Regions from separate parts of the Streptomyces sp. NPDC037100 genome, predicted to be linked through region 4. Evidence: riboswitches for the same ligand, from Rfam matches in the RefSeq annotation. Region 4 holds a riboswitch; each other region holds the start of a gene.
The links. A riboswitch is a leader RNA that binds a small molecule or an ion and turns the genes downstream of it on or off. The one in region 4 is predicted to bind cobalamin.

Region 1 (7,402 bases), on a different contig from region 4:
GGCCACCTCGGTGGCGGCCACCTCCCCGATGCTCCGCTCGATCTCCTCCGGCCGGGAGGCCGACGCCCTGGCCCAGTAGTAGATCGCCAGCGAGAACACCGTGATGACCGCGCTGTCCCACCACAGTCCGATGTGTCTCTGGCCGCCGAAGCCGCCCTGCCAGGAGATGACGCCCATGCCCAGCAGGTAGACGGGCAGCCACTGGGCGGCCTTCCAGTCGAGCCGGGGAGCGTCGGGCAGGCCCTTGCTCGTGGCGTACCAGGCGTAGCCGCCGAGCAGGACGTAGCCGAGGACGATGGCCACGCCGAGCCGCCACAGGGTGTCCCAGGTGGACCAGTAGATGATGAGATCGGCCACCACGAAGGACAGCGGCGAGAGGACCTTCCCGCCGGGCAGGCGGTAGGGGCGTTCCCGGTGTGGCAGCCGGTCGGCGAAGACGCCGTAGGCCAGCGGGGCACCCGCGTACATCAGCACGCTCGCCGAGGTGATGAAGCCGACCAGCTGCTGCCAGCTCGGGAACGGCAGGAAGCAGACCACGCCCGTCACGAAGGACACGATCAGTCCGAGCCATGGCACGCCGCGCGCGTCGGTGCGGACGAACAGCTTCGGCGCGTAGCCGTTGCGGGCCAGTCCGTAGGAGACCCGGGACGTGGCCGTCGTGTAGATCAGGCCGGTGCCGCCCGGGGAGACCACCGCGTCCAGGTACAGCACGACGCTCAGCCAGCCGAGGCCCAGCAAAGTCGCGAGCCCGGCCCACGGGCCGCTGATGCCGGGGTAGTCGAGCTTGGTCCAGCCGTGCGCGAACGAGCCCAGCGGCAGGGCGGCGATGAAGACGACCTGGAGCAGGACGTAGACGGCCGCTCCGATGGCGACCGAACCGATCGTCGCGCGCGGCAGATCCCGCTGCGGGTCGCGGCTCTCGCCCGCCAGCTGGATCGCCTGCTCGAAGCCCAGCAGGGCGAAGATGATGCCGCTGGAACTGACGGCACTCAGCACACCATGGGCGCCGAACGGTGCGAAGCCGTGCTCGGTGAAGTTGCCCGGGTGGAAGTTGCCCGCCGCGATGATGAAGATCGCCGCCAGCGGCACGGCCACCTTCCACCAGGTGGCGGCGCTGTTGGTGTGCGCCAGGATCCGCACCCCGAGGAAGTTGACGACGACGAACACGGCCATCAGGACGACCGCGACGACGAAGCCGCTCGTCGTCAGCGTCCCGTCCTTCGGGTGCTGGAAACCCTGCGCCCAGTGCCAGTGCCCGGCGTAGCCGATCATGGCCTCGACCTCGATCGGTGCCACCGTCGCGGCCTGGAGCCAGGAGAACCAGCCGAAGGACATGCCGGCCAGTCCGCCGAACGCGTAGTGCGGATAACGGGCTGTGCCGCCGGCGACCGGGAACATGCCGCCGAGTTCCGCGTGCACCAGGGCCAGCAGCACGATCGCCACCGCACCGATCAGCCAGGACAGGATCGCCGCGGGGCCGGCCGCCACGACGGCCTTCTCGGCGCCGTACAACCAGCCCGAGCCGATGATGGAACCGACCGAGGCCCACATGAGCCCGATCAGTCCGACCTCCCGGCGCAGGCCGTCTCTTTCCATGGATTCAGGGGCCTCTCATAGATGAGCTCGCAGAGTCCGGCGAGCAGGAGGCCTCAGGTTAGGAATCGGTCATCCGACCGAAGAAGACGAGTTGTGCAGCCTTGACCGGGCGCGGGTATTTCCTGGCGAACGCTTCAGGGTTTCTGTACGCCGTGATGAGACAGCCGTGGGATCTCGATCGCCGGGCAGCGGTCCATCACCATCTCCAGGCCCGCCGCGCGGGCCCGGTCGTACGCCGCCTCGTCGACCACGTCGAGCTGGAACCAGACGCCCTTCGCGCCCTTGGCGACCGCCTCGTCCGCGACGGCGCCGGCGAGGTCGCTGTTCACGAACACGTCCACGACGTCCACGTCGAAGGGGATGTCCGCCAGGCTCGCGTAGCCCTTCTCCCCGTGCACCGTCTCCGCCTTCGGATGCACGGGCACCACACGCTTGCCGAAGCGCTGGAGCACGGCGGCGACGCCGTACGCCGCGCGCTGCCGGTTCGACGACAGGCCCACCACGGCCCAGGTGTCGCCGAGCTCGGTGAGGATCCTGCGGACCGTTGCCTCGTCGCCGTACACCGGCGGCCTCCTCGGAAGTCGTGGGCAAGCTGCTCTCCGTTCAACGGCGCCGGGTGCGCGGTGATTCCCCGGACGGCCCCCGTGATAGCTTGCCGGGGCCAGTCGAACCCATGTACGTGGGTCAGGGAATCCGGTGCGAATCCGGAACTGACGCGCAGCGGTGAGGGGGACGGGCGGGGCCTTTGCCACTGGACTCCTTCGCGGACGTCCGGGAAGGCGCTCCGACCCGGGTGAACCCGAGTCCGAAGACCTGCTGGCGGCCCCCGCGGCCGCGCGCGGCGGGGGAGCTCCGTACGACCGGGCTCCGCGATCGAGCCCTCGACGACTGAGGACTGGTTCCCGTGCCCCTCGCCCGACCCGCCCGTGCCGCCGTTCTGCTCGCGGCCGGCTCCCTTCTCGTGACCGGCTGCGGCGGCAGCACGTCCACCGACGCGAAGGCCGCCGTCACGCTCACCGACTGCGGGCACGAGGTCCGCGTCCCGGCCCCGCCGCGGCACGCCGTGTCCCTCAACCAGGGCACCACCGAGATCCTGCTCTCCCTCGGTCTCGCCGACCGCCTCGCGGGCACGGCCACCTGGACCGACCCCGTGATGAAGGGACTGGAGAAGGCGAACGCGACGGTGCCGCGCATCGCCGACGACACCCCCTCCTTCGAACGCGTCCTGGACACCGAGCCCGACTTCGTCGCCGCGTCCTTCGTCTCCACCCTCGGCAAGGGCGGCGTCGCCACCCGCGAGCAGTTCGAGAAGCTCGGCGTCCCCACCTACGTCTCCCCGTCCGACTGCGCCGGCAAGGACAACTCGGGCGGCGGCGACGGCGCACGCGACAAGGCCCTGGACATCGACACCGTCTACGGCGAAGTCCACGACCTCGCGACCGTGTTCGGCGTGAGGAAACGCGGCGACGACCTCGTGGCCTCCCTCCGGGAGCGCATGAAGAAGGCCACGAAGGGCATCGACGCCTCCGACGTCACCCTCCTCTACTGGTTCGCGAACTCCGAGTCGCCCTACATGGCGGGCTGTTGCGGAGCACCCGGCATCATCACCCGGGCCCTCGGAGCGAAGAACGTCTTCGACGACACCCACGAGGAGTGGCCACAGGTCAACTGGGAGACGGTCGCGGACCGCGACCCCGACGTCCTCGTCATCGGCGACCTGACCCGGGAGTCCCAGACCGCCGAGTCGGCCGCGAAGAAGATCGCCTTCCTGGAGTCCAACCCGGTCACCAGGAACATGGACGCCGTCCGGCACAAGCGGTACGTGCTGCTCAGCGGGCAGGCCATGAACCCGACGATCCGCACCGTCGAGGGCGTGGAACAGGTCGCCGCCGGGCTGCGCCGGTTCGGGCTGGTGAAGTGACCGCCCGGGAGCAGGAGCCGCCGTCCGCCCGGCCCGGGGGTGGGGCCGGGCTCGCGCTGGGCATGGCCGGGGCCGTCGCGCTCGTGGTCTCCCTCGCCGTGGCCATCACCATCGGTCCCGCCGACCTCGGCGTCGCCGAGGTGTGGGCCGTCGTGGCCGCCCATCTCGGCCTCGGCAGCTCGGGGCTGACGCCGATCCGGGACGGGATCGTCTGGCAGCTGCGACTGCCGCGCACTCTGCTCGCCGCCGTGTGCGGGGCCGGACTGGCGGTGTGCGGGGCGGTGATGCAGTCCCTGCTGCGCAACCCGCTCGCCGACCCGTTCGTGCTCGGGGTGTCCTCGGGCGCCTCCACCGGAGCGGTCCTCGTCGTCGTGCTCGGCGTGGGCGGCGGCGCCCTCCCGGTGTCCGCGGGCGCGTTCCTCGGCGCCCTGCTGTCCTTCGCGCTGGTGCTCCTGCTCAGCCACACCCTCGGCGGCACCACCGACCGGGTCGTCCTCGCGGGCGTCGCCGCCATGCAGCTCTTCTCCGCGCTCACCTCCTTCGTCGTGATGACCTCCGCCGACGCCGAGACGACCCGCGGCGTGCTGTTCTGGCTCCTCGGCTCGCTCGGCGGCGCCGGCTGGGCCGACGTGTGGCTGTGCCTGGCCGTGCTGGCGGTGGCGCTGGTGGTGTGCCTGTCGTACGCCCGAACCCTCGACGCCTTCGCCTTCGGGCAGGACGCGGCCGCCGCGCTCGGGGTGTCCGTCGCCCGCACCCGCCTGGCCCTGCTGTGCGTCACCGCCCTGCTCACGGCGGCTCTGGTCAGCTCGGCCGGGGCGATCGGCTTCGTCGGACTGGTCCTGCCGCACGCCGCACGGGCCCTCACCGGTCCCGGGCACGCACGGATGCTGCCGGTCACCGCCCTCGCGGGAGCGGTCTTCCTGGTGTGGGTGGACACCCTGGCCCGTACCGTCCTCGATCCGCAGGAGGTGCCGGTGGGGGTCGTGACCTCGCTGATCGGGGTGCCGGCGTTCGTGGCGGTGCTGTACCGGACACGGAGGGTGCGGTGAGCGGCGCGGGGGCGTCGGCGGGGGCGGGGCTGCGGGCCGACCGGGTCAGCCGCCGCGCCGACGGGCGCCTCATCCTGGACGGCGTCGCCCTCGCGCCGGAGACCGGCTCCACGGTCGGCGTGCTCGGCCCCAACGGCTCCGGCAAGTCCACGCTGCTGAGGCTGCTCGCCGGGCTGCTCACGCCGACCTCGGGAGTCGTCACCCTCGACGGCACGCCCCTGGCCGACCTGCCCCGTCGCACGGTCGCGCGCCGCCTCGCGGTCGTCGAGCAACAATCGGACACTCAGGTCGAGTTGACGGTCGAGGATGTCGTACGGCTGGGCCGCGTCCCGCACCGCCGCGCCTGGACGCCCGCCTCGGCCGACGACGAACGGGCGGTGCGCGCCGCCCTGGAGCGCACGGGCCTCGCCGACCGGGCCGGGCGGCTCTGGCACACCCTCTCGGGCGGCGAACGCCAGCGGGTGCAGATCGCCCGCGCGCTCGCGCAGGAACCCCGCGAGCTCCTCCTCGACGAACCCACCAACCACCTGGACATCCACCACCAGCTCGACCTGCTCGCCCTGGTCACGGCCCTGCCCGTCACCGCCGTCGTCGCCCTGCACGACCTCAACCTCGCGGCGATGTACTGCGATCGGGTCGTCGTGCTGTGCGCGGGGAGGGTGGTGGCGGCGGGCCCCGCACGAGACGTCCTCACGGCGGAACTCATCGCCGAGGTGTACGGGGTGCGGGCCACCGTCAGCCCGGAAGGGCCCGAAGGGCGGCCTCATGTGCGGTTCCTCGGGACACTGAACTGAGAGGAGCGGCCACCCACCCCAGGGGTGAGCGATCGCGCCACGGTGGCCGGAAAAGTCCCGGCCTGCCTGCGCGGGCCCGTCCGCCCGCCTACGCTCGCCTCGTGCTGCGCATCATCGACGCCCGAACCCGCGAGCCGGTCGACGCCGCCCCGGCCCGCCGGGGCCTGACCCGCGTCCAGGTGCACGCGTCGGACTCCGACACGACGGACCTGCGGGTGCTGCTCGTCGGGGACCTGCTCGTGCGGACCCTGGAACTCGGCGGCACACCGGTCTGGGCGCTGCTGACCGGCGGCAACCGGCAGGCGGAGCTGCGCGCGGGCGCCACGACACTCGGCATCCGCCCCTTCGAGGACAGCCCTGACGTCGGTGCCGGTCTGGGCGAGTCCCAGGTCGTCCATGTCGCCGCCGAGGGCGCGGCGGTACCCGACGGGGTGCGGATCGCCGTCGCACCGGTCGAGCCGGGCCCGCCGCACCACAGTGACCCCGCCGCCCTGCGCCTCGCTCTGATCACCCGGCACCACAGCGCCCCGGTCCGGCTTGAGCCCGCCGGACTCGACGAGGCCGGCGCCACCCTCGCCCGCTGGCGCGCCGCGGTCGCCCGCTGGGCGCGACAGCCCTCGCGGCCCGTCCCCGACGGCGTACGGGAGCGGCTGCGCGAAGCCTGGGACGACGACCTGGACGTGCCGCGGGTGCTGGAGGTCCTGCGCCAGGTCGAGACCGAGCCGGACCTCGCGGACGGCGCCCGCTTCGAGACATACGCGTACGCCGACCGGCTCCTCGGCCTCGACCTCGCCGGCGACCTGGGATCGCCGGCATGATCGCCCGCAGCAGCGCCGGCCCGCTGCGCCGCCTGATCGTGTTGCGGCACGCCAAGTCGGCCTGGCCCCTGGACGTCGCCGACCACGAACGCCCCCTCGCCCCGCGCGGCCGCCGGGACGCACCCGCGGCGGGACGGGCCCTGGCCGACGCCGACCTCCTGCCCGACCTCGCGCTGTGCTCCACCGCCGTCCGCGCCCGCCGGACCTGGGACCTGGCCGCGGCCGAGTGGGGCACGCCCCCGCCGGTCAGGCACGACCGGCGCCTGTACGCCGCCGGCCCGTCCGGCCTGATGGCCGTGGTGCACGAGGTGCCCGCCGAGGTGGAGACGTTGCTGCTGATCGGCCACAACCCCGGGCTGGAGGAACTGGTCCTGGCTCTCGCCGGTGACGGCCTCGACGACACCCTGGAGCAGGTCCGCACAAAATTCCCCACCTCTGCCATCGCCGTCCTGTCCTGGCACGGCACGACCTGGCAGGCGCTGGCCCCCGGCGCCGCGCTGCTCACGTCCGTGACGGTGCCCCGGGGCGCGAAGCACTAGTGCCACGGCGGCAACGTCCGCCCCGTCGCGGCGCGGCGCTGGCCCCCGGCGCCGCGCTGCTCACGTCCGTGACGGTGCCCCGGGGCGCGAAGCACTAGTGCCACGGCGGCAACGCCTCCCCCGTCGCGGCGCCCCGGCACGCTCCCTCGAACTCTTCGAGCAGAGGCCCTCTTGCAGGACCGCGGAAAACATGACGGGGGCCCTCACGCGCCGTACCGCCGCTCCTCGACGGGCAACCGCTGCCTGCAGCGGCATCAGCCCTGGCCTTCGCGCCGGCATGGGGCCTTTCCGGTGATGTGCGCCGGGCTTGCGCTGCGCACACGTCCCGCGGCGGGTATGGCGTCTGAGTCGAACACCGTGCCGACCCATGAGGAGACCAGCCATGCACGCAGTGATCCGGCGGTACGAAGGGGTGACCGACCCGGCCGAGGCGGGGCGCCGGGTGAACGAGGAGTTCCTGCCGCTCGTCCGCCAGGTCCAGGGGTTCGTGGCCTACTACTGGGTCGACGCCGGCGGCGGGGTGATGGTGTCCACCGGTGTCTTCCAGGACCGGGCCGGCGCCGAGGAGTCGACCGAGAGAGCCGGGGACTTCGTACGGCAGCGGCTTGCCGAACTGCTGCCGCATCCGCCCCAGGTGACGGCCGGCGAGGTCGTGGCCCACTCGTAGCGGAGCTCTCGACGGTTC
Region 2 (7,402 bases), on a different contig from region 4:
GCCCGGCTCGGCCAGCAACTCCTTCTCCACCAGCCCGAAGTGCTCCGCCAGCGAGGCCCGCAGCCCCGGCAGCGCGTTGGCCTGTCCGCCCCACACCTGCGAGGCGCGCAGCACGGCCAGCACGAGGTTGACGCGCGGCTCGCCGACCGGCCCGCCGCCCAGGATGTGCAGGCCGTCACGGATCTGCACGTCCTTGATCTCGCACAGATAGCCGTCGATGTGCATGACGAACTCGTCGAACTCCTCGTCGTCCGGCTGCTCGTCGACGTGCAGGTCGTGGTGGAGTTCGGCCGCCTTGACCAGCGTCCAGATCTGGGCGCGCACGGTCGGGGCCTTCGTCGGGTCCAGGTCCGAGACCAGCGCGTACTCGTCGAGGAGCTGCTCCAGCTTGGCCAGGTCGCCGTAGGTGTCGGCGCGGGCCATCGGCGGCACGAGGTGGTCGACGACCGTGGCGTGCCCGCGGCGCTTGGCCTGGGTGCCCTCGCCCGGGTCGTTGACGATGAACGGGTAGATCAGCGGCAGGTCCCCGAGGACCGCGTCCGGGGCGCAGCCGCCGCTGAGCCCGAGGCCCTTGCCGGGCAGCCACTCCATCGTGCCGTGCTTGCCCATGTGGACGATGGCGTCCGCGCCGAAGCTGTTCTCCAGCCACCGGTAGGCCGCCATGTAGTGGTGGGACGGCGGCATGTCCGGGTCGTGGTAGATCGCGATCGGGTTCTCACCGAAACCGCGCGGCGGCTGGATCATCACGACGACGTTCCCGAACTGCAGGGACGCCAGCACGATGTCGTCGCCGTCGACGTAGAGACTGCCGGGCGGCTCGCCCCACGCCTCGGTCATGGCGTCCTTCAGCTCCGGGTCGAGCTTCTCGAACCACGCCCGGTAGTCGGCCAGCGGCACCCGCGCGGGCGCGGCGGCCAGCTGCTCCTCCGTCAGCCACTCCACGTCGTGCCCGCCGGCGTTGATGAGCCGGTGGATCAGCTCGTCACCCTCGTCCGGATGCCCCTCGACGACGTACCCGGCGTCCCGCAGCGCGTCCAGCACCCGCACCGCCGAGGCCGGGGTGTCCAGCCCGACCGCGTTGCCGACCCGCGAGTGCTTGGTCGGGTAGGCGGTGAAGACCAGCGCGAGCTTCTTCTCGGCGTTCTCCTTGTGCCGCAGTCGCGCGTGCCGTACGGCGATGCCGGCGACGCGCCCCGCACGCTCCGGGTCCGCGACGTAGACGGGCACGTCGTCCGGGCCCTGCTCCTTGAAGGAGAACGGCACGGTGATCAGCCGCCCGTCGAACTCCGGGATGGCCACCTGCATCGCGGCGTCCATGGGGGAGAGGGCGGCGTCGGAGTCCGCCCAGGCCTGCCGCGAGGACGTCAGGCACAGGCCCTGCAGCACCGGGATGTCCAGCTCGGCGAGGGCGCCGATGTCCCAGGCCTCCTCGTCGCCGCCCGCCGAGGCCTGCGAGGCGTGGGTGCCGCCGGCGGCGAGCACGGTGGCGACCAGGGTGTCCGCCTGCCCGAGGATCTCGTAGAGCCCCTCGTCCGCCCCGCGCAGCGAACCGCAGTACACGGGCAGCGCGTTGGCACCGCGCGCCTCGATCGCGTCGCACAGGGTGTCGACGAAGGCGGTGTTGCCGCTCAGCTCGTGGGCCCGGTAGAAGAGCACGCCGACGGTCGGACGGCCCGGCACGAGCTCACGCTCGCCGTGGACGCCGTACTCCGGCATCTTCCGCGGCTCGACGAACCCCTCGCCCGTCAGCAGCACGGTGTCGGAGAGGAACCGGGCGAGTTCGGTGAGGTTGTCCGGCCCGCCCTCCACGAGGTACCTCAGCGCCTCCGCGACGACACCGGCCGGTACGGACGACTCGGCCATCAGCTCCGCGTCCGGCACGGCCTCGCCGCCGAGCAGCACGGTGGGGATGCCGGAGGCCTTCAGCGCGGCGAGCCCGTCCTCCCAGGCCCGCTTGCCGCCGAGCAGCCGGACGACGGCGATGCCCGCCCCGTCCAGCAGGGCAGGTAGCTCCTCCCGGACGTCCACGCGGGTGGGGTTGCCGATCCGGTAGTCGGCACCGGAGGCGGCTCGGGCCGCCAGCAGGTCCGTGTCGGCGGTCGACAACAACAACACAGTGCTCATGCGGGTGCTCCCGGTGGAATGAAGGGCAGTCCTTGCGGCGCGCCGGACTCGATGAGCCGCCACAGCGCGTCCGTGTCCGCGTGCTGTTCGATCAGGTCGCCGAGCCGGTCGAGCTGCTCCTCGCGCAGCGCGGCGAACGAGGTGTCCGGCGCGGGCACGAAACGGCGGCCCGCGGCGGCCGCCACCTCGCGCAGAAAGGCCCGCCGGAAGCCGTCCGACTCCAGCGAGCCGTGCCAGTGCGTGCCCCAGGTCTGGCCGACCCGGCAGCCGTCCAGGAACGGAGTCCCTGCCGTGACGTCGGCGACCCCGTGGTGGATCTCGTAGCCCTCGACCTGCTCCCCGAGGGCCTCCCCGGACGGCCGGGTGAGGGTCTTCTCGCGGGCGAACCGCACCCGCACGGGCAGGATTCCGAGCCCGTCGACGTGACCCCGGCGGCTCTCGACGTCGTCCTCGATGTGTTCGCCGAGGATCTGGAAACCGCCGCAGATGCCGAGCACGGGCCGCTGGTCGGCGGCCCTGCGGACCAGGGCCTCGGCGAGTCCGCGCTCCCGCAGCCACTCCAGCGCCCGGACCGTCCCGCGGGTGCCGGGCACGATGACGAGGTCGGCGTCGGACAGTTCCTCCGGCCGGTCCACGAACCGCACCACGACGCCCGGTTCGGCGGCCAGCGCGTCCACGTCGGTGAAGTTGGACATGAGCGGCACGGCACAGACCGCGACGCGCAGCACGTCCTCGCCGACGGGCGGGGCGACGACGGACTCCCGCACGGCCCCCCGCAGGGAGACCCTGAGCCCGTCCTCCTCGTCGATCCCGAGCCCGTGCCGGAACGGCAGCACGCCGTACGTCCGCCGCCCGGTGAGCCCGTGCAGCATGTCCAGGCCCGGCTCCAGCAGGGAGACGTCCCCGCGGAACTTGTTGACGAGGAACCCGGCGACACACTCCTGGTCCTCGGGCGACAGCAGCGCCACCGTCCCGAAGAACGAGGCGAACACACCGCCCCGGTCGATGTCGCCGACGACGAGTACGGGCAGCCCGGCGTTCCGGGCGATCCCCATGTTCACGATGTCCGTCCGCCGCAGATTGATCTCGGCGGGAGAACCGGCCCCCTCACAGATCACCGCGTCATACGTGCCCCGCAACTGCTCCAGGCAGTCCAGCACCGTACCGAGCAACCGCTGTTGCCGGCCGCCGTGGTAGCCGCGCGCACTCATCTCCCCGACCGGCTTGCCCAGCAGCACGACCTGACTGCTCTGCTCGCCGCCGGGCTTGAGCAGCACCGGATTCATCAGCGCGGTCGGCTCGATGCGGCAGGCCTGGGCTTGCATGGCCTGCGCCCGCCCGATCTCGGCCCCCTCCGTCGTCACGAAGGAGTTCAGGGACATGTTCTGCGCCTTGAAGGGCGCGACCTTGACGCCCTGGCGCACCAGCCACCGGCAGATCCCGGCGGTCACGACGCTCTTGCCGGCGTCGGAGGTGGTACCGGCGACGAGAAGCCCACCGCTCATGTCATTTCCCCCTCTTCGGCGACCGCGCGCCCTTGAGCGACGGCGCACTGCTGAGCACCCGCGCACTTGTGAGCAACCGCGCCCCGGCGCACACCCCGAGCGCGAGCCAGGTGACGCGCTTCGACAGCCGCACGGCGCGTTCGACGTCGTGCGTGCCCACGGCACGCCCCTGCGTGTTCAGCACGGGCCGGTGCTCCACCCGCCCGCCGTAGGAGAGCGTCCCGCCGAGCCGCACCCCGAGCGCCCCCGCGAACGAGGCCTCCACGGGCCCGGCGTTGGGGCTCGGATGCTTGGCCGCATCGGCCCGCCAGGCCCGCACGGCCCCCCGCGGATCCGGCCCGGCCAGGGTGGAGAGTACGGCGGTCAGCCGCGCTCCCGGCCACCCGGCGAGGTCGTCCAGCCGCGCGGAAGCCCACCCGTAGCGGCGGTAGCGGGCCGACTTGTGCCCGACCATGGCGTCCAGGGTGTTGACGGCCCGGAACCCGAGCAGCCCCGGCACCCCTGCGACGGCCCCCCACACGAGCGCCCCCACCACCGCGTCGGAGGTGTTCTCGGCGACGGACTCGACCACGGCCCGGGCCATGCCGTCGGCATCAAGGGCCTGCGGGTCCCGCCCGCACAGATGAGGCAGCCGCGCCCGGGCCGCCTCGACGTCCCCGGCCTCCAGAGCGCGCCCGATGGTCCGCGCCTCCCGGGCGAGTGAAGTCCCCCCGACGACGGCCCAGGTGGCGGCTCCGGTCAGTGCGACGGCCGCGACGGGGGACGTCCGCACGGCACGCGCGGCGACGGACCCGAGGGCGACGGCCCCTCCGGCACACACGGCGGTGTGCAGCGCGCCCCACCCGCGGTGGTCCCGCCACAGCACTCGTTCCACGGCACCCGCGGCCCGTCCGAACGCGGCGACCGGATGCCCCCGGCGAGGATCACCGAGCAGCAGGTCACCGATCAGACCGGCGGCGGCGCCGTACGCGAAGACGCGACCGGCACCCATGGGCTCAGCCGGCCAGGAGGGCGGGCAGGGGTGGGGTGGTGAACCTCGATCGGCAGCCGCGCATGGCGATATGTGTCCTCACTCAGGGTGTCCACGCCCTGGTTCGACGAGACCGGCGGTGAGAGTTCCTGGCTCCCGGGGATTGCTACCCCGGTGACAGTGGCGGGACCGCGCCGGACTCGCACCGGCTTCCTCTCCTGCCGCCGTACTGGCCCCGGCAGTCCACCATGGCCGGGAACCGCCGTCAACTTGCCGTTGACCTGCGGGGGGAGAGTGTGGAGAACCCCACATCGCCCCTGCCCCCACACGACGACCGGGCGGCACGGGACCCGAAGTCCCGTGCCGCCCGGCGGACACGACGTGCGGTCGGTCAGGCCACGATCAGATAGATCCCGTACCCCACGGCCGCCGCACACGCCGCGAAGCACGCGTACGCGCCGGTGACCGCGAGGCTCGCGGATCCGCCCTCCGCCACCGCCCGCTCGCGGCGCGACAGGCCGGTGATGCCGAGGGTGAACAGGCCGACGAGGGCCACGGTGACCACGAGGCTGACGCCGAAGACGGAGCCGAGGGCCGCCCAGTCGATCTTCATATCGGAGACTCTTCCTTGTAACCGGTGGCGGGTCAGACCGTGGTGGTCGTGGTCGGCGTTCGCTCGGCGGTGGCCTGCGACGGGAACGAGGGGACCGGGTCCTCCGACGCCGTGGCCGTGCCACCCGCCGGCGGCGGCGTGACCGCGGCCATCGCCGTGGTGACCACGCCCGCGGGCTCCACCTCGTCGGTGTCGTTGACGTTGGTGTGGTCGACGATCTCACGCCGCGAGAGCTTCCAGATCACCGCGCTGGAGGCGACGAGGAAGACGGCCACCACGGCGGTGCCCCAGTTGCCGAAGCCGGTGACGTACTCGGCGAGAGCAGCCACCAGGGCCGCCGCCGGCAGCGTCAGACCCCAGGCGACGAACATCCGCGTCGCGGTGGACCAGCGGACCACGCCACCCTTGCGGCCGAGCCCGGCACCCATCACCGAGCCGGACACCGAGTGCGTCGTGGACAGGGAGAAACCGAGGTGCGAGGAGGCCAGGATGACCGTAGCCGCGGAGGTCTGGGCGGCGAAGCCCTGCTGCGGCTGGAGGTCGGTCAGTCCCTTGCCCATGGTCCGGATGATGCGCCAGCCGCCCAGGTAGGTGCCGAGCGCGATGGCGAGACCCGCCGAGAGGATGACCCACATGGGCGGGTCGGAGTCGGGCGCGACGGCGCCGCCGGCGACCAGGGCGAGGGTGATGACACCCATCGTCTTCTGCGCGTCGTTGGTGCCGTGAGCCAGGGAGACCAGGCCCGCGGAGGCGATCTGGCCGGCCCGGTAGCCCTTCTTGGACGCCTTGTCGTCGGCCTTGCTGCCGAGGGAGTACGTCAGCCGCGTGGCGAGCATCGCCGCGATGCCCGCGACCAGCGGGGCGGCGATCGCCGGGATCAGCACCTTGGTGACCAGCACGTCCCCGTGCACCGCGCCGACGCCCGCCGAGGCGATCGTGGCGCCGATCAGACCGCCCATGAGGGCGTGGGAGGAGCTGGAGGGCAGACCGACCAGCCAGGTCAGCAGGTTCCAGAGGATCGCGCCGACCAAGGCGGCGAAGATGACCTCGGGACGGATGCCGGCCTCGTCGACGAGGCCTTTGGAGATCGTGTTGGCGACTTCGACGGACAGGAAGGCGCCGACCAGGTTGAGGACCGCGGACATGGCCACCGCAACCTTGGGCCTCATGGCGCCCGTGGAAATGGTGGTGGCCATCGCGTTCGCGGTGTCGTGGAAACCGTTCGTGAAATCGAACGCGAGTGCGGTTACCACCACAATCGCGAGGATCAGCGAGAAGCTTTCCATTTACCCAGGCAATCGTTCGAGGTTGTTGGCTCGATGAACGTAGGGAACCTGGGTGAACGGAAGATGAACTGGGAGGGGCGCAGGGGTGACCGCAACGGGGGGTCGATATTCCGCCCCGGCCCGGCGGCCCGGCGCTCCGGCGGCCGGCGGCCGCGGGCGAACCGCTTCAGCCGGTCGAGTGACCCGTCGAGGGGTGTCAGTTCACCCGGCCGGGTGCCGCCGCCGTTGTGTACGAAGTACCCCCGTTTCTGCGGCGCTGCGAAGCGCCGCCTGGCAGGATCGCCGCATGGCTGAGCAGCGAGGCGACGAGCGGCGCACGGCGGACGTACAGGGGAGCGCGGCAGGTGCCGGGGAGCCGCTCCGCGGGACCGCGCGCCCCGAGGTGGTCCGCGCCTGGGAGGACCTCGTCACGACGGCCCGCCGGACGGTCTCGGACGGACTCGTCGTCGGCACGTCCGGCAACGTCTCGGTGCGCGTCGGGAACACCGTCCTGGTCACGCCGACCGGCGTCCCCTACGACCGGCTGACGCCGGACGACGTGACCGGCGTCGACCTCGACGGCCGGCAGGTCCTCGGCACCCTCGTCCCGACCAGCGAGCTGCCCATGCACCTCGCCGTCTACCGCACGACCGGCGCGCTGGCCGTCGTCCACACCCACGCCGTGCACGCGACGGCCGTCTCGACGCTCGTGACCGAGCTCCCGCTGATCCACTACATGGCCGCCGCGCTCGGCGGCCCCGTCCGGGTCGCCCCGTACGCCCCGTACGGCAGCGACGAGTTGGCCGAGAACATGCTCCAGGCCCTCGCCGGCCGCTCCGGGTGCCTGCTTCAGAACCACGGCACCCTCACCCACGGCAGCACCCTCGCCCAGGCCTACGACCGCACCGCCCAGCTGGAGTGGATG
Region 3 (7,402 bases), on a different contig from region 4:
AGGACCCGGACGACGCCACCATCACAGACCCCCTCGGCGACTACCTCGACTCCCTCGAACGCGTCGGCCGACTGGCCCCCGCCGAGATCCTCCCGGCCCACCAGCACCCGTTCTCCGACGCCACCGCCCGCGTCGGCGCACTGCTCGCCCACCACGAGTCCCGCCTGGCCGACCTGCTGGCCCTGCTCGCCGAGCCCCTCACCCCCTGGCAGCTCGCCGAACGCATGGAGTGGAACCGCCCCTGGGACCGGATCCCGTACGGCTCCCGCACCATCGCCGTGTCCGAGGCCGAGGCGCACCTGCGGCGGCTGGTGAAGCTGGGACGGGCGGAGGCGGTGCCGGGGAGCGAGCCGGTGACGTACGTGGCGGTGTGAAGTCCAGGTCGGGACGGCACCCGTTCCGCCGGACGGACGGGACCGGCCGGCTCGCCTCGCGCACCCTCCACCTTCCCTCGGGGAACCCACACCGTGTCCGAGCCGCGCGTCCGAACCTGCCCTCGGCATAGGGCCCTTGACGATGCGGAGCGCCCCTAGGATGGTCGGAAGCAACGCTCGCACCGGGAGAGGCGCCCATGGGCACCGACAAAGCCGCACGCACGACGACCGGCAGCGGAGTCCTGGACGGCGGGTGCGCCGGGCCCATGGTGCCGCGGCTGGCCCTGGGCGCCCGGCTGCGCGGGCTGCGGGAGGAGCGGGGCATCGGCCGGGCGGAAGCGGGGCATGTCATCCGGTCCTCCTCCTCCAAGATCAGCCGGATGGAAGCCGGCCGCCACGGCTTCAAACTGCGTGACGTCGCCGATCTGCTCACCCTCTACGGCGTCACGGACGAGGCCGAGCGCGCCACGTTGATGGCGCTGGCCGAGCAGGCCAACACCCCCGCCTGGTGGCGGTCCTACAGCGATGTCGTGCCGACGTGGATGCAGACCTACCTCGGGGCCGAACAGGCGGCGGATGTCATCCGCTGCTTCCGCGTCCAGCGCGTCCCCGGCCTGCTGCAGACCGCCGACTACGCGCGTGCGGCCGTCCGGCTCGCGCACCCGGACGCCGGCGCGACGGAGACCGACCGCCGGGTCGCCCTGCGGATGGACCGCCAGCGGATCCTGCGCCGACAGCCGGCGACCCGGCTGTGGGCCGTGATCGACGAGGCGGCGCTGCGTCGCCCCGTGGGCGGCATCCGCGTGATGCGGGAGCAGCTCAGGCATCTCATCGAGAGCTGCCGGCTGCCGCACGTCACGGTGCAGATCCTGCCGTTGACCACCGGCGCACACGCCGCGGAGGTGGGTCCGGCCACCATTCTGCGCCTGCCCGGTGGACAGTTGCCCGACGTGGTCTACCTGGAGCAGCTCACCGGCGCCCTCTACCCCGACCGGCCGGCCGACATCGAGTGCTACTGGGACGCGATGAACCGGCTGGTGGTAGAAGCCGAGTCGCCCGACGAGACTCCGACCATCCTGCACCGCATCCTTCAGGAGACCTGACGGCTCAGACTCGACGGCCCAGACCTGAGGGAGCAGACCTGAGGGAGCAGACCCGAGGGAGCAGACCCGAGGGAGCAGACCCGAGGGCTCAGACCCGAGGGCTCAGACCCGAGGGCTCAGACCCGAGGGAGCAGACCCGAGGGCTCAGACCCGAGGGAGCAGACCCGAGGGCTCAGACCCGAGGGCTCAGACCCGAGGGCTCAGTTCTTGCGTGCGACGCCGCCGTACTGGTGCACCTCGGCCGGCAGGCCCAGGGCCGCCGCGTCGGGACGCCAGCGCGAGCAGGACGCCACGCCCGGTTCGAGCAGCTCCAGACCGTCGAAGTAGCGGGCGATCTGCTCGGGGCTGCGGAGGATGTACGGGATCGAACCGCCGTCGTTGTACGTCTGGATGGCCCGGACGTAGTCCTCGCTGGTGTCGGTGGAGTCGTACTGCACCAGGTAGCTGCCGGGGGGCAGGGCGTCCACCAGCCGCCGGACGATCGAGCGGGCCTCCTCGTGGTCCTCGATGTGGCCCAGGATGCCCATCAGCATGAGGGCGACGGGCTGGTCGAAGTCGAGCGTCTTCGCGGCTTCCCGGACGATGGTGTCGGGCTCGCGCAGATCGGCGTCCACGTAGTTGGTGACGCCTTCCGCCGTGCTGGTGAGCAGGGCGCGGGCGTGGGCCAGCACCAGTGGGTCGTTGTCGACGTAGACGATCCGGCTCTCCGGCGCCACCCGCTGGGCGATCTGGTGGGTGTTGTCCACGTTGGGCAGGCCGGTGCCGATGTCCAGGAACTGGCGGATGCCCTCTTCTGCGGCCAGGTGGCGCACGGCGCGGGCGAGGAAGTAACGGGCGGCGCGGGCCCCGGTCTCGATACCGGGGAACACCTCGCGGAACGCGTCACCGGCGACCCGGTCGACCTCGTAGTTGTCCTTGCCGCCCAGCCAGTAGTTCCAGATCCGGGCCGAGTGCGGCACCGAGGTGTCGATCTTGGGGAACGGCTCCTGCTCGGAGTTCTCCACCGGGTCGGTCATGGACGCTCCTGCGTGTGTGGTCGGAAAGCCCCACGTTAGCCGTTCTGCGCCCTGGAGAGGATCAACTCCGCTGCGGAATGCAGGAGTTCGACTTCGTCCCGGCCCGTCGTCGGCACCCCGGCGGCGCAGTGCCTCGGTCGGCCCTCCGGAGACTCGTCATACGCACCGCCGAAGATACGGCTTTCCCCGCACCACCGGTCCCCGCAGGGTGAGCAGTCGGATGAAGGCATCGTCAGGCCACGGAAACGCACTGGGTCACCGAACAGAAAACGACTTGAATCCACCTGTCCACCAGTAGAAGGGCACGACACAGTTATCGCTGTCCGAATGCGGCTGTTGCCCCAGTTCAGCCTGATCGACACCATCGTGTGACCCTGCTGCTGAGGCTGCCTGCCACCGGCATGGTCGGCACCCGCGCGGCGTCCTGGTCGCATCGTGGCGGCAACTGCCTCAGACGCAGCCAACGGAGGGCAGGGAATGCAGATCACGACACGTTGGATCCTGGCGTTCGACTCATCCTGCGGGACATGCACCACGGTGTCGTCCGCCGTCGCCCGGGCCAGCGGAGGCAAGCTGGAGGTGTTGCCGCTGACCGACGCGGACGTACGGCGGTGGCGCGAGGAGGCGATGGGCGCCGAACCCGTGTGGGCGCCGACCCTGTTGCGGGTGGCTGACGGCGCGGTACGCGCCTGGACAGGACCCCGTATGACTCCGCCGCTGGTGCGGCGACTCGGACTGCGGGCGACCGGCCGCGTACTCGTGGCCCTGGGCGAACTGCGTCGTGCGGCCCGCACCGGGCGGCCACTGACCACCGCGGACGGTGCTGCGGAGCAGGACCGCTCAGGCGTGAGCCGCAAGCGCTTCCTGCTGCTGGCGGGCGGCGTCAGTACAGCGGTCGGGATGACGATGGCGGGGCAGACCCCGGCATTCGCGCGCTCCGCGCAGACAGAGGCCCGGTCCTGGGTAGCCGCACACCGCAACGCGTTACCGCGCACGTACGCGGCCATCGCGCCGCTGCCCTCGGCTGTCCGTCAGGCCGTACTGGTGGAGCTTTCCCCGGCCGAGCGCAGCCGGGTGTGGACCGAACACCTGAAGCGGTTCCAGGACGCGCATCCGGCGCTGACCGCGCAACAGAAACGGGTCGTGCAGGAGGCGTTGGACCTGGCGGGCTCCGAGGCCAGCTTCGTCGGCGGCGAGCCGCAGAAGGGTTCGAAGCTGCAGAGCCGCATCTCCGCCGTGGAGGTGGCAGCGAAGGAAGCGTTCGGCATGGCCGACAGCGCCGCGCTCCTGGTGACTCTCGGGCCCGTCGACGCCGCTCCGGCCGCTCGAGGCAAAGCGGGGGCCGGGGTGCAGGCCACCTGTAACTGCAGCACCACCTCGCAGTGGTGCACCGTGTGGGAAGGCCCACGCTGCCAGTGCTGCTTCTGCAGCACGACATCGGGCTGCGGCTTCCTGGGCTTGTACCAGTGCAACGGAACCTGCACCGACTGACGCCGGCCGTCGAGGTTCGACAGCTGACCGAGCAGGCAGGCGCGGGCCGCAGCCGCAGGTCCCACCCGTCGGCAGCGGCCCGCGCTCCGGGCCATGACGCGGTTGCCTTCCCCCGCGGGGTTCGGCTGCCGGCCGCGCGCTGTCGGCCGCCATGCCGAACGAGACCACACCGGGCCCACCTTGAGACGGGGTGACGAGCCCTCCCCGAGGCCGCACCCCCCGCCGACGCAGGGCGAAGCCCTCCATGGCCCCTCGGCCGGTCCTCCCCGCCCAGGTACAGTAAGCGGGTCGTCATCACACCGTACGGGGGGAAGCCGGTGCAATTCCGGCGCTGACCCGCAACCGTGATCCGCCCCACCCGGGCGGTGAGCCGGATCGCCCCGTACGGTTTCGTGACCGGCTCGCGTGCCCGGCAGAGTGCCGGTGCGCGGCACCGTCGAGGTATACGGAGCCGAGCCGCCGGGGGGTGCCCCGCGCTGCCCGGCTCCCCCACAGGGAGAGGCACCCGCCGATCATGAACGTCCGCCGCAGCGCCGCGGTCCTGGCCGCCGTCGCCGTGATCGGCGCCGCCACCCCGGCCGCCGCCGCCCCGTCCCCGTCGCCCTCCCAGGCGTTCCCCTCCGCCCTGTACGGCGGCACCGACCCGAAGTACGACGGGGTCTGGCGACAGTCCCTCGCGCTGCTCGCGCAGGACACGGTGGGCGTGAAGCCGGCGGTGAAGTCCGTGCGGTGGCTGGCGCGTCAGCAGTGCGCGGACGGCTCCTTCGCCTCGTACCGCCCCGATCCCACCACCGCGTGCGACGCCAAGACCATGCGGGACACCAACGCCACGTCCGCCGCCGTCCAGGCCCTGACCGCGCTCGGCGGGCACGACGACGCCACCGGCAAGGCCGTCGACTGGCTGAAGTCCGTCCAGAACAAGGACGGCGGCTGGGGTTACTCACCCGGCGGTGCCAGCGACACCAACTCGACGTCGGTCGTCGTGGGCGCGCTGGCCGCCGCGGGCGAGAAGCCGGACCAGGTCGAGAAGGGCGGCAAGTCCCCCTACGACGCGATGCTGAAGCTCGCCCTGCCCTGCGGCGGGGACGGCGACGGCGCCTTCGCCTTCCAGCCGGACAAGAAGGGCAAGCTCGCCGCCAACGCGGACGCCACCGCAGCCGGTGTGCTCGGCTCCCTGGGCAAGGGCATGGTCGTCGAGCCCGGCAAGAAGTCCGACGCGACCTGCGAGAAGGCCGGGACGCCGGAGCAGGCCGCGGCCAACGGGGCCGCCTACCTCACCACCGCCCTCGCCAAGGACGACGGGCATCTCATGTCCGCCCTGGCCGGTGCCGAGCCCCAGCCCGACTACGGCAACACCGCCGACGCGGTCGTCGCGCTCGCCGCATCGGGTGAGACCACGCAGGCCGAGAAGTCCGTGCGGTGGCTGGAGAAGAACTCCGCGTCCTGGGCCGCGCAGAGCGGTCCCGCGGCCTACGCCCAGCTGATCCTCGCCGCCCACGCGACCGGCACGAACCCGCGCGACTTCGGCGGCGCGGACCTCGTCAAGCAGCTCAACGCGACGGGCCCCGCCCCGCAGACCGCCGAGCAGACCAAGGCCTCGGACGAGCAGGAGGACTCCGGCTCGGACTTCTTCGGGGTCTGGTGGTACGTCGGCATCTGCCTGGTCGCCGGAATCGGCATCGGCTTCCTGTTCACCGGCCGCAAGAAGCAGCAGCAGCTGTGATCCGCCGGGGCCTTCTCCTCCTCCTGGCCTCGCTCCTGCTGTGCGCGGGCGCGGGCCAGGCCCGGGCCGCCGGATACCGGTACTGGTCGTTCTGGGAGCGCGACGCCGGCCGCTGGGTCTACGCCACCCAGGGCCCGTCCCTGGCCCGCCCCTCGGACGGTGACGTCCAGGGCTTCCGCTTCGCGGTGAGCGAGGACTCCGATGACGCGGCCCGGCCGCGCGGGACGGCCGACTTCGCGACGATCTGCGCGAAGACGCCCGCGCGCGACGGCAGCAAGCGAGTGGCCCTGGTCCTCGACTTCGGTACCCCGTCGGACGCGCCCGAGGGTGAAACCCCGCCCGCCGCCCGCACGGCCTGCGCCCGGGTCTCCCCCGACGCGACGACGGCCGAGGCCCTGGCGGCAGTCGCCAAGCCGCTGCGCTACGACACCAACGCCCTGCTGTGCGCGATCTCGGGCTATCCGCAGAAGGGCTGCGGCGAACAGGTCCGGCAGAGCCAGGAGAAGAAGCAGCAGCCGGCAGCGGAGAAGAGGACCACGTCGGACGACGGCCCGTCCCTCGGCCTGGTGGCGGGTATCGCCGTGGTGGCGCTCCTGGGCGGCGCGGCGATCTGGCAGGTACGACGGCGTGGGTAGCCGTCCCGCCCGGCCTGCGGGCAGTCGTGCCGCTGGGGCGGTGGGGGTCCCGCCTGCTCATGGGGGTCCCCCCTGCTCGAGCGAAGCCGGGAACTTGGGGGAGAAGTCGCGAGCCTGGAGGAGGGTGGGCGCAGGCGGCACCCCGCAGCGCCGGGTCGCGCACCCATTCCGGCCCGGGCGCCGACGCCGTGCCCAACTGCACCCCGGAGCCTGGTGGCTCTGGGCGCTCGCCCTCGGCACCGCGGCCACCCGCACCACCAACCCCCTCCTCCTCGGCCTCCTCATCACCGTCTCCGCCTACGTCGTGGCCAGCCGCCGCCCCGACACCCCCTGGTCCCGCTCCTACGGTGCCTTCGTCAAACTCGCCCTCGCCGTGATCCTCATCCGTCTCGTCTTCGCGACCGTCCTCGGCTCCCCCATCCCAGGGACGCACACCCTCCTCACCCTCCCCGAGCTGCCCCTCCCCGCCTGGGCCCAGGGCATCCGCCTCGGCGGCGAGGTGACCGCGGAGGCCCTCACGTTCGCCCTGTACGACGGACTGAGACTGGCCACGCTCCTCATCTGCGTCGGCGCCGCGAACGCCCTCGCCAACCCCTCGCGCCTGCTGAAGTCCCTGCCGGGCGCCCTGTACGAGATGGGTGTCGCGGTCGTCGTCGCCCTCACCTTCGCCCCGAGCCTCATCGCCGACGTCCAGCGCCTGCGCGCCGCGCGCCGCCTGCGCGGCCGCCCGGACAGGGGCATCAGGGGCCTGCTGCAGGTGGGGCTCCCCGTCCTGGAGGGCGCGCTGGAGCGCTCGGTCTCCCTGGCCGCCGCGATGGACGCCCGCGGCTACGGCCGTACCGCCCAGGTCCCGCCCGCCGTACGCCGTACCACCGCCGCCCTCACCCTCGGCGGCCTGCTGGGCGTCTGCGCGGGAACGTACGGCCTGCTCACGGCCGAGGGCGCCGGCTACGGCTTCCCCGTCCTCCTCGCGGGTCTCACGGCCGCCCTCGCAGGCCTCAAACTCGGCGGCCGCCGGTCCCTCCGCACCCGCTACCGCCCGGACCGCTGGGACGTGCGC
Region 4 (7,402 bases):
CGAGGTCGGCTGAGGCCTCGTAGGCGGCGAGCATGATGCGCTCGGCGATGCGGGTGGACAGGGCCTTGGCCTCGGGCGAGTCGAAGGGCAGGCGCAGCTGGAAGAAGACGTCCTGCAGGCCCATCGCGCCGAGGCCGACCGGACGCCAGCGGGCGTTGGAGCGGCCCGCCTGCTCGGTCGGGTAGAAGTTGATGTCCACGACCCGGTCGAGGAACGTGACGGCCGTGCGGACGGTCTCGTCCAGCCGCTCCCAGTCGATGTCGCCGCCGGCCACGAACGCGCCGAGGTTCACCGAACCGAGGTTGCAGACCGCCGTCTCCCCGTCGCTGGTGACCTCCAGGATCTCCGTGCAGAGGTTGGAGGAGTGCACGACGTGGCCCGGCTCGGCCGTCTGGTTGGCGGTGCGGTTGGCGGCGTCCTTGAAGGTCATCCAGCCGTTGCCGGTCTGCGCCAGGGTGCGCATCATGCGGCCGTACAGCTCGCGGGCGGGCAGGGTCTTCTTCGCCAGGCCCTGTGCCTCGGCCGCCCGGTACGCGGTGTCGAACTCCTCGCCCCACAGGTCGACCAGTTCGGGCACGTCCGAGGGGGAGAACAGCGACCAGTCGGCGTCGGCGTTCACGCGCCGCATGAACTCGTCCGGCACCCAGTGCGCGAGGTTCAGGTTGTGCGTACGGCGGGCGTCCTCGCCGGTGTTGTCGCGCAGCTCCAGGAACTCCTCGATGTCGGAGTGCCAGGTCTCCAGGTAGACCGCGGCCGCGCCCTTGCGCCGGCCGCCCTGGTTCACGGCGGCGACCGAGGCGTCCAGGGTCTTCAGGAACGGGACGATGCCGTTGGAGTGGCCGTTCGTGCCGCGGATCAGCGAACCGCGGGCCCGGATGCGGGAGTACGCCAGTCCGATGCCGCCGGCGTGCTTCGACAGCCGGGCCACCTGGTGGTACCGGTCGTAGATCGAGTCCAGCTCGTCCTTGGGGGAGTCGAGGAGGTAGCAGGACGACATCTGGGGGTGCCGGGTGCCGGAGTTGAACAGGGTGGGGGAGGAGGGGAGGTAGTCGAGGCGGCTCATGAGCCCGTAGAGCGCCGCGACCTCGTCCAGGGCGCGCGTGGTGTCGTCCTCGGCGAGGCCGCTCGCGACCCGCAGCATGAAGTGCTGGGGCGTCTCGACGACCTTGCGGGTGTACGGGTGCCGCAGCAGGTAGCGGCTGTGCAGCGTGCGCAGGCCGAAGTAGCCGAAGCGGTCGTCGGCCGCCCGGTCGATCAGCGCGTCGAGACGGGCGGCGTGGACGCGCACGAACTCGGCGGTCCGGTCGGCGATGAGGCCCTCGCGGTGGCCGACCGCTACGGACTCGGTGAAGGACGTGACGCCCTGCGAGGCGGCCTCTTCGCGGATGCCGATGGTCAGCAGCCGGGCGGCCAGCCGGGAGTAGGCGGGGTCCTCGGAGATCAGACCGGCCGCGGCCTCCGTCGCCAGCTCCCGCAACTCCCGCTCGTCCGCCTGCGCGGAGCGGCCGCGCATCGCGGCGGCGGCGACCCGGCCGGGATCGGCGTCGGGGAGGTCGGCGGTCAGCTCGGTCAGGGTCCGCAGCAGCGCGGCACCGGGGGCGTCGTGCTCTTCTTCGGCGGCTGAGACCGGTTCGGCTGGCGCGATGGTCACGTGGGGCTCTCCCTCGCTCGGCACGGGGGCCTCGTCGAGGGCAGGCAGCAGCACGCGAGCGCACGGGGCGTCGCGTCCACCGGCCCATTCCACGAGGCCCGGACGTCAGGGCACACCGGCCGGGTGGCCGGGCGCGCTGTCGGCAGGTCCTCGGACTGACTCCTGTGCGGGGCGGTTCCCGGAACGGAGTGGTTCCGGGAACAGACATGCACAAGTACACCGTTGCGGGACAGTTCCGGATTCGCACCGGATTCCCCTGCGGCGACAGCGAGCATGAGCATACATCTTGTGCCGGGTTCGGGCGGCACCCCCAGATGTTGTGTCGTGCTGGTTTCAGAGCGTCAACTCATAGGTGAGAAGAGTGATGTCCGTCAGCTCCGGGAGGGGGTTCCAGTCGCGCTCGGGTGTGCGGGCGAAGCCCAGCCGTTCGTAGATGCGGTGGGCCGCGTGCATGGTGGGTTGTGTCGACAGCACGACGCTCCGGCAGCCCGGGGTGGCCCGCGCCCGGTCGACGCAGGAGCGCACGAGGGCCTCGCCGACGCCCTGTCCGCGGGCTGCGTGCGCGACGGCCAGCATACGGATCTCGGCCTCTCCGGGGCCCGCTATGTCGGCCATGGGGCCGCCGGACGGGACGAAGGTGACGCCGCCGAGCACGCGGCCGTCCCTGAGTGCGGCCAGGACCTCCGCACAGGCCGCCCGTGCGGCGACGTCCCGCAGCACGTGCAGGTACTGGTCGCTCTCGCCGAAGTCGAGCAGGCCGTCGTCGAGGTAGGCCCGGGCCGTGAGGTCGCCGAGGGCTCCGTACTCGGTGGGCCCCGCACGGCGGATCAGGATGTCCATGCGGTGAGTGTGTACGACAGCGGGCCGCCGTTGTGAGTGATCTCGGCGGCCCGCTGCGGGCGTCGTGTGGTTGTTCGCGCCCACGCGGCGGAGCCGCATGGTGATACAGCCCCGCGCCCCTGAGGTCAGTGCGCGGAACCGGCGGTGGCAGGCGGGAGCTCCACCTGGACACCGGGGTCGCCCGCGTCCGCCGTGTAGTCCTCCGGCTTGGTCTCGTCGATGCCGTCGGGGGCCTTCAGGGCCTTCAGGACGAAGGTCAGGACCACCGTCACCACCACGTTCAGGACGAACGCCGTGAGGCCGATGTAGCCGATCTCCCCGATGCCCGGGATCTCCTTCGCGGAGCCGCCGAAGTGCTTCTGGGTCGGGGAGGCGACGCCGTACGCGGCGACCGTGCCGTAGATCATGCCGACCGCCCAGCCCGCGAGCAGGGCCCAGCGGTGGAACCAGCGGGTGAACAGGCCGCCGACCAGGGCCGGGAAGGTCTGCAGGATCCAGATGCCGCCCAGCAGCTGGAAGTTGATGGCGACCGTCTTGTCCATGGTGAGGACGAAGGCCAGGGCGCCGACCTTCACCAGCAGGGAGACCAGCTTGGAGACCTTGGTCTCCTGTGCCGGTGTGGCGTCCGGCTTGATGAAGTCCTTGTAGATGTTGCGGGTGAAGAGGTTCGCGGCCGCGATGGACATGATGGCCGCCGGCACCAGCGCGCCGATGCCGATCGCCGCGAACGCCACGCCCGCGAACCAGTCGGGGAACATCGTCTCGAACAGCTGCGGGATCGCCAGCTGCCCGTTCTGCACCTTGATGCCGGCCGCGATCGCCATGAACCCGAGCAACGCCAGCAGACCCAGCATCAGCGAGTACAGCGGCAGGATCGTGGTGTTGCGGCGGATCACCTCACGGCTCTTCGAGGACAGCGTCGCCGTGATGGAGTGCGGGTACATGAAGAGCGCGAGGGCGGAGCCCAGCGCCAGCGTGGCGTACGTCCACTGGCCCGGCTCGGCCGGCGTCAGCGCACCGCGCGGCGCACCCGTCGCCGGGTTGGTCTGGCTGTACGCCTCGCCGGCCTTGGCGAAGATCTCGTCGAAGCCGCCCAGCTTGATCGGGATGTAGATGATCGCCACCGCGATGACGATGTAGATCAGCGTGTCCTTCACGAACGCGATGAGCGCGGGGGCCCGCAGGCCCGAGGAGTACGTGTACGCCGCCAGCACGCCGAACGCGATCAGCAGCGGCAGGTCCTTGATGAACCAGTTGGTGTTCTCGCCGCCGCCGACGCCCATCACGTCCAGCACGGCCTGGATGCCGACCAGTTGGAGCGCGATGTACGGCATCGTCGCCAGGATGCCCGTCAACGCCACCGCCAGCGACAGCCCCTTCGAGCCGAAGCGGCCGCGCACGAAGTCGGACGTGGTGACGTACCCGTGCTTGTGGGAGACCGACCACAGGCGGGGGAGGAAGGTGAAGATCAGCGGGTACACCAGGATCGTGTAGGGCACGGCGAAGAAGCCGGCCGCGCCCGCGGCGTAGATCGCCGCCGGCACGGCGACGAAGGTGTACGCCGTGTACAGGTCGCCGCCCAGCAGGAACCAGGTGATCCAGGTGCCGAACGAGCGGCCGCCCAGGCCCCATTCGTCCAGACTGTGCTCGTTCTCGGCCTTGCGCCAGCGCGCGGCCAGGAAGCCCATGACCGTCACGGCCAGGAAGAAGAAGATGAAGACGCCGAGCGCGACGCCGTTCACGCCGTCCTTCACTGCGACGCACCGCCCTTCGCGGCCGAGCGGGCGCGCTGGTCACGCTGCCACAGCTTGTAGGCGATCATCGTCAGAGCGGTGGAGATCAGCACCCAGGCCATCTGGTACCAGTAGAAGAACGGGATGCCGATGAAGGCCGGGTCGGTCTTCGCGTACGAGCCGACCCACAGCATGGCCACGAAGGGCGCTATGAGGCAGACGGCGATGACGACGCGCACAGGCGTCACCACCGGCCCTCTGCTGGCTTCCGGGGCTTGCGACATCAGGCGGCTCCGTCCCCTTGGTGATCACCTGTGGCGCAGGCACCCTAGGTCAGGGTGAGGCGGGAACGGAACCCCTCGTCCGCAATGCGGTACCCAACCGAAACCAGGCGTCAGAAGCGACGGAAGCCCTGCGGTGGGGTTACTCGGCAGGCCGCTTCAGCCGGGCCACGAACTTGTACCGGTCCCCCCGGTAGACCGACCGCACCCACTCCACCGGCCGGCCGTCCCGGTCCAGTGAGTGCCGGGAGAGCATCAGCATCGGCAGCCCGACGTCGGTGCCCAGCAGACCGGCCTCGCGCGGGGTCGCCAGCGACGTCTCGATGGTCTCCTCGGCCTCCGCGAGACGGACGTCGTAGACCTCGGCCAGCGCGGTGTACAGGGACGTGTACTTCACCAGAGAGCGGCGCAGGGCGGGGAAGCGCTTGGCGCTCAGGTGGGTGGTCTCGATGGCCATCGGTTCGCCGTTGGCCATGCGCAGCCGCTCGATGCGCAGCACGCGCCCGCCGGGTGTGATGTCGAGCAGCCCGGCCAGGCGGTCGTCGGCGGTGATGTAGCCGATGTCCAGCAGTTGCGAGGTGGGTTCGAGGCCCTGGGCGCGCATGTCCTCGGTGTACGAGGTCAGTTGCAGCGCCTGCGAGACCTTCGGCTTGGCGACGAAGGTGCCCTTGCCCTGGATGCGCTCCAGCCGGCCCTCGACGACCAGCTCCTGCAGCGCCTGGCGCACGGTCGTGCGCGAGGTGTCGAACTCCGCCGCCAGCGTGCGCTCGGGCGGGACCGGCGTCCCCGGCGCCTGGGTCTCCGTCATGTCGAGCAGGTGCTTCTTCAGGCGGTAGTACTTGGGCACGCGCGCGGTACGGACGGGCACCCCGTTCTCGTTCTCAGCACTGCTGACGTCGGTGCTCATGCTCCGCCTTCCCGGCCCGGTCTGCCGACACGATCCCACTTGTATACCGTCGGCGCCTGTTTTGGTCTAGTCCACCATTCCCTGTGGTCTACCCGCAGTATGCCGTGTCTCGCTCGGGATTTCGCTGGCTTCTTACTTAAAGGTCCCTGCATATGTAGGTCGCATAACGGCTGGTCAGAGCGGTATCGGGGCCCTTGACAGGCCTTCTGGTCTGGTCCAAGCTCCCCGGTACTGGTCTACACCATTGGTCCAGGCCCGGCCCCACGTTCACTGCGGGGAGCCAGGGGGGTTGTGGGATCCCTGAGGAGGGTGGCGTGAAGCGCAAGCTGACAGCCGCGATCGGAATCGCGGGCATGATGGTCTCCATCGCGGCATGCGGGGGCGAGGGTGGCGGGGGCTCCGACAAGGGTGCGGACGCCAAGGAGCTGACCGTCTGGCTCACCGTCGACGCCCAGAACAACTGGCCCGCACTGGTGAAGGCCGCCGACGCCGCGGTGAAGAAGAAGCACCCCGGGCTCGAGATCAACCACGAGTACTACGGCTGGCCCGACAAGAACGCCAAGCTCGACGCCGTCCTCGCCACGGACAAAGCTCCCGACGTGGTCGAGATGGGCAACACCGAGATGCTCGGCTACATGGTCAAGGGCGCCTTCGCCCCCCTCGACCGGTCCGCGTTCGACAACTCCGACGCCTGGCTGGACGGCCTCAAGGCCTCGGTCACCTACGACGGCAAGACCTACGGCGTCCCGTACTACGCCGGCGGCCGCGTCGCCAACTGGCGCAAGGACGTGGCGGCATCCGTCGGGGTGAAGTCGGCCCCGAAGACGTACAAGGAGCTGACCGCGGCCCTGGACAAGATCCAGAAGAAGCAGGGCGACAAGTTCAGCGCCTGGTACCAGCCCACCCGCGACTGGTACGCGGCCATGTCCTTCGTCTACGACGCGGGCGGCGCCATCGCCACCGAGTCGGGCGGACGGTGGAAGGCCTCCCTCTCCTCGCCCGAGTCCCTCAAGGGCCTGAAGGAGTTCAAGAACGTCGTCGGCACGTACATGCACGGCGACAAGACCAAGGACGAGTCCGACCGCTACATCGTCTACGGCCAGGGCAAGTCCGCCATGATCTTCGCGGCAGCCTGGGAGGGTGCCACCTCCGAGGACCCTAAGAACGACAAGACCGGCAAGCTCAAGGGCAACCTCGAGAACTTCGTGATGCCCGGCCCGTCCGGCAAGAACATGCCCGTCTTCCTCGGCGGCTCCGACCTCGCCGTCCCGGTGAAGTCCGACGCGCAGGCCCTGGCCGCCGAGTGGATCAACGCCTTCACCGGCTCCTCCGGGCAGAAGGGCCTGATGGCCAAGGGCAACCTGCCCAACAACAAGACCGACCTCGCGACGCTCAAGAACGACCCGAAGACGGCGGTCCCCGCCACCGCGGCCGAGTCCAGCTGGTTCGTCCCGATGGCGCCCGGCTGGGGCCAGGTCGAGAAGGCCCAGATCCTGCAGACCATGCTGCAGAGCATCGGCACCGGCAAGAAGTCCGTCGAGGCCGCCGCCAAGGAGGCGGACGCCGCGATCGACAAGGTCATCAACACCAAGTGACCCGAGCACAGGGCCCCGTCGCCTCCCCGCAGTCCTCGACGGGGCCCTGAATCTCGTACGACCTGAGGGCCCGTCAAGGAGCGCGCGATGAGTGCCGCAGAGACCACCACCACTGCCAAGGTGCCGCCACCGCGGCAGGCACCGCCGCCGCCCCCGATAAACCGGCGGCCCCGCGGGCAGCGCACGTCGGGCGGGGCCGCCGTCCCCTGGCTGCTGCTCGCGCCCTGCCTGCTGATCCTCGCCCTGGTCATGGGCTATCCGCTGGCCCGCCTGGTCACCCTGTCCTTCCAGAAGTTCGGGCAGTCGCAGCTGTGGGGCTTCCAGCCGGCCGAGACGGTCGGGTTCGACAACTTCGCCAAGGTGCTGGGCGACGGCGCGTTCTGGGCCGTCGTCGT

Region 1: it holds a riboswitch for cobalamin, as region 4 does, so the genes downstream of both, ACZ7EG_RS32790 (ABC transporter substrate-binding protein) here and ACZ7EG_RS05990 (ribonucleoside-diphosphate reductase subunit alpha) in region 4, are expected to answer to the same signal.
Region 2: it holds a riboswitch for cobalamin, as region 4 does, so the genes downstream of both, ACZ7EG_RS24835 (cobalamin biosynthesis protein) here and ACZ7EG_RS05990 (ribonucleoside-diphosphate reductase subunit alpha) in region 4, are expected to answer to the same signal.
Region 3: it holds a riboswitch for cobalamin, as region 4 does, so the genes downstream of both, ACZ7EG_RS01165 (prenyltransferase/squalene oxidase repeat-containing protein) here and ACZ7EG_RS05990 (ribonucleoside-diphosphate reductase subunit alpha) in region 4, are expected to answer to the same signal.

The regions. Positions count from the first base shown of each region.
Region 1 is NZ_JBVJSX010000012.1:185,463-192,864, reverse strand. Features, by position in the region: gene ACZ7EG_RS32800 (APC family permease) at 1-1,596, opposite strand, end outside; gene ACZ7EG_RS32795 (CoA-binding protein) at 1,731-2,159, opposite strand; cobalamin riboswitch at 2,257-2,417, shown strand; gene ACZ7EG_RS32790 (ABC transporter substrate-binding protein) at 2,501-3,517, shown strand; gene ACZ7EG_RS32785 (FecCD family ABC transporter permease) at 3,580-4,566, shown strand; gene ACZ7EG_RS32780 (ABC transporter ATP-binding protein) at 4,563-5,360, shown strand; gene ACZ7EG_RS32775 (hypothetical protein) at 5,462-6,178, shown strand; gene ACZ7EG_RS32770 (SixA phosphatase family protein) at 6,175-6,717, shown strand; gene ACZ7EG_RS32765 (hypothetical protein) at 7,100-7,384, shown strand.
Region 2 is NZ_JBVJSX010000007.1:391,751-399,152, forward strand. Features, by position in the region: gene cobN (cobaltochelatase subunit CobN) at 1-2,124, opposite strand, end outside; gene ACZ7EG_RS24830 (cobyric acid synthase) at 2,121-3,629, opposite strand; gene ACZ7EG_RS24835 (cobalamin biosynthesis protein) at 3,631-4,620, opposite strand; cobalamin riboswitch at 4,721-4,878, opposite strand; gene ACZ7EG_RS24840 (hypothetical protein) at 4,991-5,212, opposite strand; gene ACZ7EG_RS24845 (inorganic phosphate transporter) at 5,245-6,498, opposite strand; gene ACZ7EG_RS24850 (class II aldolase/adducin family protein) at 6,785-7,402, shown strand, end outside.
Region 3 is NZ_JBVJSX010000001.1:242,042-249,443, forward strand. Features, by position in the region: gene ACZ7EG_RS01145 (MBL fold metallo-hydrolase) at 1-374, shown strand, start outside; gene ACZ7EG_RS01150 (helix-turn-helix domain-containing protein) at 572-1,477, shown strand; gene ACZ7EG_RS01155 (SAM-dependent methyltransferase) at 1,678-2,493, opposite strand; gene ACZ7EG_RS01160 (bacteriocin fulvocin C-related protein) at 2,971-3,984, shown strand; adenosylcobalamin-variant (AdoCbl-variant) riboswitch at 4,283-4,373, shown strand; gene ACZ7EG_RS01165 (prenyltransferase/squalene oxidase repeat-containing protein) at 4,499-5,707, shown strand; gene ACZ7EG_RS01170 (SCO2322 family protein) at 5,704-6,342, shown strand; gene ACZ7EG_RS01175 (energy-coupling factor transporter transmembrane component T) at 6,467-7,402, shown strand, end outside.
Region 4 is NZ_JBVJSX010000002.1:182,565-189,966, reverse strand. Features, by position in the region: gene ACZ7EG_RS05990 (ribonucleoside-diphosphate reductase subunit alpha) at 1-1,651, opposite strand, end outside; cobalamin riboswitch at 1,776-1,932, opposite strand; gene ACZ7EG_RS05985 (GNAT family N-acetyltransferase) at 1,985-2,491, opposite strand; gene mctP (monocarboxylate uptake permease MctP) at 2,617-4,245, opposite strand; gene ACZ7EG_RS05975 (DUF3311 domain-containing protein) at 4,242-4,508, opposite strand; gene ACZ7EG_RS05970 (GntR family transcriptional regulator) at 4,648-5,412, opposite strand; gene ACZ7EG_RS05965 (extracellular solute-binding protein) at 5,727-7,007, shown strand; gene ACZ7EG_RS05960 (carbohydrate ABC transporter permease) at 7,095-7,402, shown strand, end outside.